Regions from separate parts of the Streptomyces marokkonensis genome, predicted to be linked through region 1. Evidence: riboswitches for the same ligand, from Rfam matches in the RefSeq annotation. Region 1 holds a riboswitch; the other holds the start of a gene.
What was found. A riboswitch is a leader RNA that binds a small molecule or an ion and turns the genes downstream of it on or off. The one in region 1 is predicted to bind S-adenosylmethionine.
Positions count from the first base shown of each region.

Region 2: linked by a shared signal. The riboswitch ahead of thrC (threonine synthase) and the one ahead of ABEA26_RS26115 (aminotransferase class V-fold PLP-dependent enzyme) in region 1 are both predicted to bind S-adenosylmethionine.

Region 1 covers NZ_BAABCQ010000128.1:14,477-19,782, reverse strand. Annotated here, with positions in the region: gene qcrB (cytochrome bc1 complex cytochrome b subunit) at 1-133, shown strand, start outside; gene trpD (anthranilate phosphoribosyltransferase) at 265-1,329, shown strand; SAM riboswitch class IV at 1,409-1,525, shown strand; gene ABEA26_RS26115 (aminotransferase class V-fold PLP-dependent enzyme) at 1,706-3,172, shown strand; partial or broken gene ABEA26_RS26110 (glycerate kinase) at 3,262-4,410, opposite strand; gene ABEA26_RS26105 (SLC13 family permease) at 4,422-5,306, opposite strand, start outside.
Region 2 covers NZ_BAABCQ010000177.1:156-5,461, reverse strand. Annotated here, with positions in the region: gene otsB (trehalose-phosphatase) at 1-767, shown strand, start outside; gene ABEA26_RS30355 (alpha,alpha-trehalose-phosphate synthase (UDP-forming)) at 927-2,330, opposite strand; gene ABEA26_RS30350 (glucosyl-3-phosphoglycerate synthase) at 2,403-3,374, opposite strand; SAM riboswitch class I at 3,561-3,708, shown strand; gene thrC (threonine synthase) at 3,726-5,030, shown strand; gene ABEA26_RS30340 (MoaD/ThiS family protein) at 5,027-5,302, shown strand.

The sequences.
Region 1 (5,306 bases):
CGAGCGCAAGGTGAAGAGCACCGAGAAGCTCCGCGCCAAGCTCAGCGAGGCCTACTACGGCGAGGACGCGCAGATTCCGAAGCCGACTGTCGAGGAGTACAAGGAGATCACGAGCGGCCACGGCCACCACTGACCCTCCAGCGTCGCCACACCACGGTCGAAGGGCCCCGTCCGTTCCTCGGACGGGGCCCTTCGCCCTGCCCGGGGCTGGATAGGGTGGGAGCACACTCCCTGTCCACCACACACACGATGCAGGAGCGGCTCATGAGCGCTGTGACCCCCGCTGGAGGCGACACCGCGGCGGGCCGCTCCTGGCCCGCCGTGCTGAACAAGCTGCTGGACGGCCACGACCTCTTGGCGGACGACACCGCGTGGGCGCTGGACGTGATCATGCGGGGCGAGGCGACCGACGCGCAGATCGCCGGCCTCGCGGTGGGCCTCCGGTTCAAGGGGGAGACGGTCGAGGAGATCTCCGGCCTCGTCCGCACCATGTACGAGCACGCCAACGTGATCGAGGTGCCGGGGGAGACGGTCGACATCGTCGGCACCGGCGGCGACGGCGCCAAGACGGTCAACATCTCCACCATGTCGGCGATCGTCGTGGCCGGCACGGGCGCGAAGGTCGTCAAGCACGGCAACCGGGCCGCCTCCTCGGCGTCCGGGGCCTCCGACGTCCTGGAGAAGCTCGGGGTCAACCTGGAGCTGACACCGAAGCGGGTGGCGGAGGTCGCCGAGGAGGCCGGCATCACCTTCTGCTTCGCCGTGAAGTTCCACCCGGCGCTGCGCCATGTGGCGGCGGCCCGCGGCCAGCTGGGCATCCGCACGGTGTTCAACTTCCTGGGCCCACTGACCAACCCGGCCAAGGTGAAGTCCCAGGCGATCGGGGTCGCCCACGCCCGGATGGCGCCGATCATCGCCGGCGTCTTCGCCGAGCGCGGCCACTCGTCCCTGGTGTTCCGCGGCGACGACGGCCTCGACGAGCTGACCACGACGTCCACCTCCAGAGTCTGGGTCGTGCGGGACGGCCGGGTGACCGAGGAGGGCTTCGACCCGCGGGACGTCGGCCTCGAACTGGTGCCGGTCCAGGCCCTGCGCGGCGCCGACGCCTCCTACAACGCCGACGTCGCCCGCCGCCTGCTGGCCGGCGAGAGGGGCCCCGTACGGGACGCGGTGCTGCTGAACTCGGCGGCGGCCCTGGTCGCCCTGGCGCCCGGCGAGGCGCCGCTGACCGAGCAGCTCCGGGCCGGCATGGACCGGGCCGCCGAGGCGATCGACTCGGGCGCCGCAAAGCGGGCGCTGGACCGCTGGGTGGCCGTGAGCAACGCCTGACGCCCTCTCGTGTGACGTGTGTCCCGCGATCCGGACTCGGGTTGCGGGGCGCCGATCATTTCCCGTACGTTCCTGTCCAGGTCATGAGCGACAGTCATTCGGCCCCGGCCGACTGTCCGGCAACCCTCCGTCCGTGGCGGGGTGCCCCGGGTGAAGACCAGGCCGTAGGCAGCGAGGTCTACGGCAAGCGCGGACCCCTCGCACTCTTCCGAGTGATCAGCCCAGGGGTCCTGGTCGTTCGAGGGAGCCTCCCGTGAACCAGCGAATGCGATAGGGCCGCAGAGCCCCGCCTCCGCGTCCCCCTTCTTCTCCGTCCCCACGCTCGAGCCGTCGCGGTTCGCGTGGTGACGGCACCTGCCTTCACGGGAGTACACCCATGTCCGTCTCCACCGCTGCCGTCGACCAGTCTCTTTGTGCCCCTTTGCCGGTTCTGGGGCGGGATGTCACCGTCCCGCTCGTCACCGGGGGAGAGGTCACCTACGCCGCGCTCGACTACGCCGCCAGCGCCCCCGCACTTCAGCGGGTCTGGGACGACGTGGCGGCCTACGCCCCGTACTACGGCAGCGTGCACCGGGGCGCCGGGTACCTGTCGCAGCTGTCGACGGACCTGTTCGAGAACGCACGCAGGACCGTCTCAGGGTTCCTCGGCTGCCGGGACGGCGACCAGGTCGTCTTCACCCGGTCCACCACCGACTCCCTCAACCTGCTCGCGGGCGCGCTGCCCGCCGGCTGCCGCGTCTTCGTCTTCGAGACCGAGCACCACGCCTCGCTGCTGCCCTGGCGGGGTGCCGACGTGACGTTCCTGGACGCCCCGCGCACCCCCGCGCAGGCCGTCGAGACGCTGGAGCGCGCCCTCGCCGCCCGTGAGCCGTACGGGCCCGCCCTGGTCTGCGTCACCGGCGCCTCCAACGTCACGGGGGAACTGTGGCCGGTGCGCGAACTGGCCGCCGCCGCGCACGCGCACGGCGCCCGGATCGTCCTGGACGCCGCCCAGCTCGCCCCGCACCACCCGGTTTCGGTGGCCGATCCGGACGTGGACTGGGTCGCCTTCTCCGGACACAAGCTGTACGCCCCCTTCGGCTCCGGGGTGCTGGCCGGCCGCGCCGACTGGCTTCGCGAGGCGGAGCCGTACCTTGCCGGGGGCGGCGCCAGCCGCAGCGTCACCCGGCGCGCCGACGGGGGCGTGGACGTCGAGTGGCACGACAGCGCCGCCCGGCACGAGGCCGGGTCGCCCAACGTCATCGGCGCCTACGCCGTCGCCTCCGCCTGCAAGGCGCTCACCGAGGCCGGTTTCGACACCCTGGTCGCCCGCGAGGAGCACCTGATCCGGAAGGTGCGGGAAGGGCTCGCCGAGGTGCCCGAGGTGCGGGTCCTCTCCCTCTTCGGTGACGACGCCCCCCGCGTCGGCGTGCTCTCCTTCGTCGTCGAGGGCTGGAACAGCTCGCACTTCGCCGCCGCGCTCTCCGCCGAGTACGGCATCGGCGTGCGCGACGGCCTGTTCTGTGCCCACCCACTGGTGCGCACCCTGCTCGGCGGCGACCCGCAGGCGCAGGGCGAGTGCGGCGCCCCCGAGGCGGCGCCCGGCCAGAAGTCCCTCAACGCCATCCGCGTGAGCTTCGGCGCGGGCACCCCGGACGAACACGTCGAGCGGTTCGTGCACGCCGTGCGGGAGCTGGTGAGCGACGGGGCGCGGTGGAACTACCGCACCGAGGACGGCCGTTGCGTGCCCGACCCGACCTCTGCCGACACGGCCTCCGCCGACGCGATCTTCGCCGACACGGCCTCCGCCGGAACCGTCGCGGCGGACACCCTCTCCGCAGCGGCCGGGACCTCGGCCGTCTGAGCGGCCCGGCCCGGCAGCCGCGACCCCAGCAGGATCATCCGCAGCGCCCGCTCCGTGGCGTCCGTGAGCAGTTCGGCGGCGCGCAGCAGCGCGTCCGCCAGGGCCATCGGCGCCGGCATGATGCCGTGGCAGGCGTCCACCCCCGGCACCTCGTGCGCGCCCTCCCCGAGCGTGCCGGCCAGGGCGAGGACGGGACGGCCGTAGAGCTTGGCGCGGCGGGCCACCTCGGCCGGCACCTTGCCGCGCGGCGTCTGGTGGTCCAGCGCCCCCTCGGCGGTGAGCACCAGGTCGGCGCGGGCCAGGCGGGCGTCCAGGTCGAGGTGGTCGAGCAGCACCTCGAAACGGGGCAGCAGCCGGGCCCCGACGGCGGCCAGTCCCGCGCCCAGCCCGCCGGAGGCGCCGGTGCCGGGGCCGTGGCGCAGGTCGGTGCCGACGACACCGAGGTCGCGGGTGAGGACGCGCGCCCAGTTCTCCAGGCCGGCCGACAACTCCTCGACCTGTGCGGGCGCCGCCCCCTTCTGCGGGCCGAACACCCGGGCCACGCCCCGTTCGCCGCACAGCACGTTGAACGGGTTGCAGGCGACGAGCAGTTCGGTGTCCTTCAGCCGGGTGTCGAGCCCCGACGGGTCGATGCGGGCGAGGCGGATCAGCTCCCGTCCGCCGGGCGGGAGTTCGAAGCCGTCCGCGTCCAGCAGCCGGGCCCCGAGCGCCTGGAGCGCGCCCGCGCCCCCGTCCGACGTACCCGAGTCGCCGCAGCCGACCAGGACCCGCCGGACCCCGGTGTCGAGCGCGGCGCGGATCAGCTCGCCGACGCCGTACGTCGTCGTGGCGCCCGGGTCGCGCAGGGCGCGGGGGACCAGGGACAGTCCCGCGACGGCCGCCATCTCCACCACCGCCGTGTCCCGCGCGCCGAGCAGCGCGAAGTGGGTGCCGACGGGTTCACCGACCGGCCCGGTGGCGGCCAGTGCGACCAGCCGCCCGCCGGTCGCGGCGGCCAGCGCGACGGCCGTGCCCTCGCCGCCGTCGACGAGCGGGATCAGATCGATATCGGCGTCCGGCAGGACCCGGCGGACGCCCGCCGCGATGGCGTCGGCGGCGGCCTGTGCGGACAGGGACTCCTTGAAGCCGCTGGGGGCCACGACGACACGGTTCAGCAGGGAGGGCACGGAGGACACGGCCGGCACGGCGGATACGACGGGCACGGCGGGCACGGCGGGCACAGCGAATACGGCGGACATGGAGGGCTCCTTCAACGGGTCACGGGTACGCCGAGCAGCGGCCAGACCGCGGCGGCGAAGAACAGCACGAGCGCGGCGGTCAGCGGTGCCAGGACGGCGGACAGCCGCAGCAGGTCGCGCGGGGTGTAGGTGGGGGTGCCGGGAATGTCGGAGAAGAGCGTGACCGGCTTGGCGGAGGCCGGGAGGGTGTGGCAGAAGCCGGCGGCGGCGGTGGACGCGAGCGCGGCGGCGACCGGGTTGACCCCCGCGCCCAGGGCCGCGGCGATGACCAGCGGGACCAGGACGGAGGATCGGGCCGAGCGGGACTGGAGGACAAGGTGGGCCGCTGTGCTGACCACGACCACGATCCCGAGGAAGACGGCCGGCGCCACCCGTGAGGGCAGCCCCGACACCAGCCACTTCGCCGCACCCGAGTCGGCGAGCGCGACGCCCATCGCCATGGTCGCCGCCATGAACAGCAGCAGCGACCAGGGGACGGTCTTCAGGGCGTCCTTGAGCCGTACGGTGCCGAGCGCGGGCGAGGAGGCGACGACCGCGCCGATCAGCGCCACCACCGCGGGCGAGACATGGTGCAGAGGCTCGCTGCACCACAGGGTCACCACCGTGGCCAGCAGCGCGGCGCAGCGTTTCTCCGCCTGCGTCCAGGGACCGGTGACCGGGCTCTCGCTGTGCCGCTGTATCTCCTCGGCGGTGATGCGCACCGGGCCCTTGCGATCCGCCCGCCGGGTGGTCGTCAGCAGGACGGTCTCGGCGGCCAGATGGGAGGAGGTCACCGCCAGCGGCAGGCCGAGCAGCAGCCACTGGGTGAAGCCGATCCGGTCACCGGTCGACTCCCACAGCACCGACACGGTGATCAGATGCGCGCCCGCACCGATCAGTGTCGCCACCGCCGACAG
Region 2 (5,306 bases), on a different contig from region 1:
CCGGCCGCGCGGTGGTCGCGCTCGACTTCGACGGCACGCTCGCCCCGATCGTCGCCGACCCCGACCGGGCCCGCGCCCACCCGGACGCCGTACCGGCGCTCGCGGCCCTCGCCCCGAAGGTCGCCTCCGTCGCCGTGATCACCGGCCGCCCGGCCAAGGTCGCGGTCCGCCACGGCGGCTTCGCGGACGTCCCCGGCCTGGAACACCTCGTCGTCCTCGGCCACTACGGCGCCGAGCGCTGGGACGCCGCCACCGGCACCCTCACCACCCCCGACCCGCACCCCGGCGTCGGTGCCGTCCGCGCCGAGCTGCCGGGACTGCTGGAGCGGTCCGGGGCCGGCCAGGGCACGTGGACCGAGGAGAAGGGCCACGCGATCGCCGTCCACACCCGCCGCGCCCCCGACCCCCAGGCCGCCTTCGACACCCTGCGCGGCCCCCTCACCGGCCTCGCCTCCCGCCACGGCCTGATCGTCGAACCGGGCCGCATGGTCCTGGAGCTGCGCCCACCCGGCATGGACAAGGGCGCCGCACTGCGGGAGTACGCCCGGGAACTCGACGCCGCCTGCGTCGTCTACGCCGGCGACGACCTCGGCGACCTCCCCGCCTTCACCGCCGTCGACACCCTCCGCACGGAGGGCACCCCCGGCCTCCTGGTCTGCAGCGGCAGCGACGAGGTCCCGGACCTCCGCGAACGGGCCGACGTGGTGGTCGACGGCCCGACGGGAGTGGTACACCTGCTCCGCTCCCTGGCCACACGGCTCACGTAGCCGCTTCCGTCCCCCGTCCCAGCCCGCCGCCTGCGCCCATTCGTGCCGCCGCGGGGGCACGAGTGGGCGCTACGGAGTACCCCCTCTGGGGGAGGCACCCCGTAGCGCCGGGCCGCGCGAACCACCCCGGCCCAGCCCCATCGCCGGATCACCCGGCGGTCAAGACCTCAGCGCGTCCAACTGCTCCAGGAACCACCGCTCCGGAGGCGACGCCGTCCCCGCCGCCGCCAACCGCTTCGTCCGCTCCGCCCGTTCCCCCGGCGCGACCCCCAGCGCCTCGTGCAGCGCGTCGGCCGTGCCGACCACGTCGTACGGGTTCACGACGACCGCGTCCTCCCCCAGCTCCTCGTACGCCCCCGCCTCCCGGGACAGCACCAGCACGCACCCCTCGTCGGAGACGACCGGCACCTCCTTCGCGACGAGGTTCATCCCGTCCCGGACGGGATTGACCAGCGCCACGTCCGCCAGCCGGTACGCCGCCAGCGACCGCGCGAAGTCGTCCTTCACATGCAGCACGACCGGCGTCCACCCCGCCGTCCCGAACTCCGCGTTGATCGACTCGGCCACCCGCCGCACCTCGGCGGTGTAGTCCCGGTACACGGCGAGATCCTGCCGCGAGGGGTACGCGAAGGCGACGTGCACGACCCGCTCCCGCCACTGGGGCCGCCCGGTCAGCAGCTCCCGGTACGCCAGCAGCCCCCGCACGATGTTCTTCGACAGCTCGGTCCGGTCCACCCGCACGATCGTCCTGCGCGCGCTCCCGTCCGGGCCGGCACCGATCTCCGCCCGCAGCGCCGCCATCCGCTCGTCCACGTCGGCCTCGTGCGACCGCCGCCGCAGGAAGTCCGCGTCGGCGCCCAGCCCGTGCACGCCGATCTCCGTGGAGCCGGGCCCGCCCACCAGCGCGTCGCAGCAGACGGTGAACGCGTCGGCCCACCGTCGGGTGAGGAACCCGAGCCGGTCGGCGCCGAGCATGCCGCGCAGCACCTGCTCGGCGATGTCGTCCGGCAGCAGCCTGAAGTAGTCGACCGGCGCCCACGGCGTGTGCGAGAAGTGCCCGATCCTGAGATCCGGCCGCAGCTCCCGCAGCATCCCCGGCACCAGCGTCAGGTGGTAGTCCTGCACGATCGCGACCGCGCCCTCGGCGGCCTCCTCGGCCAGCGCCTTCGCGAAGGCCCGGTTGTACGCCTCGTAGGAGGCCCACCGCCGCCGGAACTCCGCGTCGAAGACCGGCTCCAGGGGCGTCTGGTAGAGCATGTGGTGCACGAACCACAGCACGCTGTTGGCGATCCCGTTGTACGCGTCCGCGTGCACGTCGGCCGGTACGTCCAGCATCCGCACGCCGTCCTCGCCGACCCCGCGCCGCACCGCCTCGCGGTCGCCGTCGCCGAGCGCGGAGCACACCCACAGCGCCCCCGCGTCCGGCCCGATGGCCGACAGTCCGGAGACCAGCCCGCCCCCGCCGCGTTTGGCGTGCAGCGAACCGTCGTCCCGCACCTCGTACGAGACCGGCCCCCGGTTGGAGGCGACCAGCACCTGAGCAGCACCGAAGCTTGAAGCCATACGCCTCAACGTAGCCAGGCCCCGCAACCCTCAAACGTGGTCGGACGACACTTCGGCCCCGTCCGGCAGGTGTCAGGCCACCCTGCGGGCCGCGTACTCCGCGATCTCCGTCATCGGGGGGCGTTCCTCGGTGTCCACGGAGTACGTACGCGGCTCGAAGCCGTCGGCGCCCCGTTCGAACTGGACGAGGGACGGCCGGACCAGGTGGCCGCGGGCCAGCCGGAGCTGGGCGGTGCGGTAGATCGCGGCGGACATGCGGCCCAGCGCCCGGCCGTCCTGGTGCCGGTGTCTGCGCACGCCGACGTCGACCTGCGCGAGGGCGTCCAGACCCACCAGGTGCAGGGAGTCGACCAGCATGCCCAGCTCCACCCCGTAGCCGACGGGGAAGGGGAGCCGCTCCAGGAGGGAGCGGCGGGCCGCGTACTCGCCGCCGAGCGGCTGGACGAAACCGGCCAGCTGCGGCCAGTGCATGTTGAGCAGCGGGCGGGCCATCAGTTCCGTGACCCGGCCGCCCTGGCCGGCCGCGGGCAGGCCCGAGGCGCAGCCGTCGGACATGGTGAGCGGACGGTCGTACATGGCCTTGACGAGGTGCACACCTGGATCGGTGAGCAGTGGCCCCACGATTCCGGTGACGAAGTCGGCGGAGAACTCGCGCAGGTCCGCGTCGACGAAGCAGACGATGTCGCCGCCGGTGACCAGCAGCGAGCGCCACAGCACCTCGCCCTTGCCGGGCACGGCCGGGACGCGGGGCAGGATCGCGTCGCGGTGCACGACACGCGCGCCCGCCGCCGCGGCCACCGCCGAGGTGCGGTCGCTCGACCCGGAGTCCACGACCACGATCTCGTCGACGAGCGGGACGCGCCCCATCAGGTCCCGGCGGATCACCGTGACGATGTCGCCGACCGTCGCCTCCTCGTCGAGGGCGGGGAGCACCACGCTGACCGACTGCCCGGTGGCGTGCTTGGCGGACAGGAGCTGCTGGATCGGCCGGTCCGACACGGACCAGGAGCGTGCGCTCAGCCAGCGCTCGACTTCTTCCAGCACGTTCGGTGGCTCCTTCGTGGTCCGTTGTGATTCATCTCGCGGTGCGGACGACTGTCTCAACCGCCCTGGCCTTCGGTTACAGTCTTGAACAACGCGGAGCCCCACCGCATGCCGGGGTCCCGCGCGCACCACCGCTCAGCAGGCGCGACAAGCGCAACGAGCCGAGCAGGCTCAACAATCGAATACCGCTCATCCAGAGGGGCAGAGGGATACGGCCCGTTGAAGCCCCGGCAACCCTCCAGTCGGTTCCTGTCACGCAGACGTGGCGAGGCTCCCGACTCGGGAAGGTGCCAAATCCGTCTCACGGCGAGATGCGTCGTGAGGAAGATGAGGAGAAAGGGCCTCGCCTCCATGGCTGTGCAGACTGCCGAAAGCACCACCACCCCCGACGCTCCCGCCCCCGCCGGCGCCGTCGATCTGGGCCCCGCCGCCGCCCTCTCCTGCCGTGAGTGCGATCACCGCGTGCCGCTCGGCCCGGTCTTCGCCTGCGAGGAGTGTTTCGGCCCGCTGGAGATCGCCTACGACTTCTCGGCCTACGACACCGAGGAACTCCGCGCGCGCATCGAGGCCGGCCCCGCGAACATCTGGCGTTACGCCCCGCTGCTGCCCGTCCCCGCCGACGTGGCCGACAAGCCGAACATCAACCCCGGCTGGACCAAGCTGGTCAAGGCCGACAACCTGGCACGCGAGCTCGGCGTCACCGGCGGTCTGTACGTCAAGGACGACTCCGGCAACCCGACGCACTCCTTCAAGGACCGCGTCGTCGCCCAGGCCATCGAGGCCGCCCGCGCCTTCGGCTTCACCACCCTGTCCTGCTCCTCCACCGGGAACCTCGCGGGTGCCGTCGGCGCCGCCGCCGCCCGCGCCGGCTTCCGCTCCTGCGTGTTCATCCCGCACGACCTGGAGCAGGGCAAGGTCGTCATGGCCGCCGTCTACGGCGGTGAGCTCGTCGGTATCCAGGGCAACTACGACGACGTGAACCGCTTCTGCTCCGAGCTGATCGGCGACCCGGCCGGCGAGGGCTGGGGCTTCGTCAACGTCAACCTGCGGCCGTACTACGCGGAGGGTTCCAAGACCCTCGCGTACGAGATCTGCGAGCAGCTCGGCTGGCGGCTGCCCGACCAGATCGTCGTCCCGATCGCCTCCGGCTCGCAGCTCACGAAGATCGACAAGGGCCTGCAGGAGCTGATCAGGCTCGGTCTGGTCGAGGACAAGCCGTACCGGATCTTCGGCGCCCAGGCCGAGGGCTGCTCGCCGGTGTCCACCGCGTACAAGGCCGGCCACGACGTCGTACGCCCGCAGAAGCCGGACACCATCGCCAAGTCCCTCGCGATCGGCAACCCGGCCGACGGCCCGTACGTCCTCGACATCGCGCGCCGCACCGGCGGCGCCGTGGAGGACGTGAGTGACGAGCAGGTCGTCGACGCCATCAAGCTGCTCGCGCGCACCGAGGGGATCTTCGCGGAGACCGCGGGCGGGGTGACGGTCGGCGTCACGAAGAAGCTGATCGAGAACGGTGTCCTGGACCCGTCGCTCACCACCGTCGTCCTCAACACCGGCGACGGCCTGAAGACCCTCGACGCGGTGGCCGGTACCGGCCTCACCGCCACCATCCGCCCGAACCTGGACTCCTTCCGAGAGGCTGGCCTCGCATGAGCGTGACCGTTCGCATCCCGACCATCCTGCGCACCTACACCGGCGGCAAGGCCGAGGTCGGCGCCGAGGGCGCCAACCTCCAAGAGGTCATCTCCGACCTGGAGAAGAACCACACCGGCATCGCCGCCCGCGTCCTGGACGACCAGGGCAAGCTGCGCCGCTTCGTCAACGTCTACGTCAACGACGACGACGTCCGCTTCGAGCAGGGCCTTCAGACCGCCACGCCGGACGGCGCGGGAGTCTCCATCATCCCGGCGGTCGCCGGCGGCTGATACG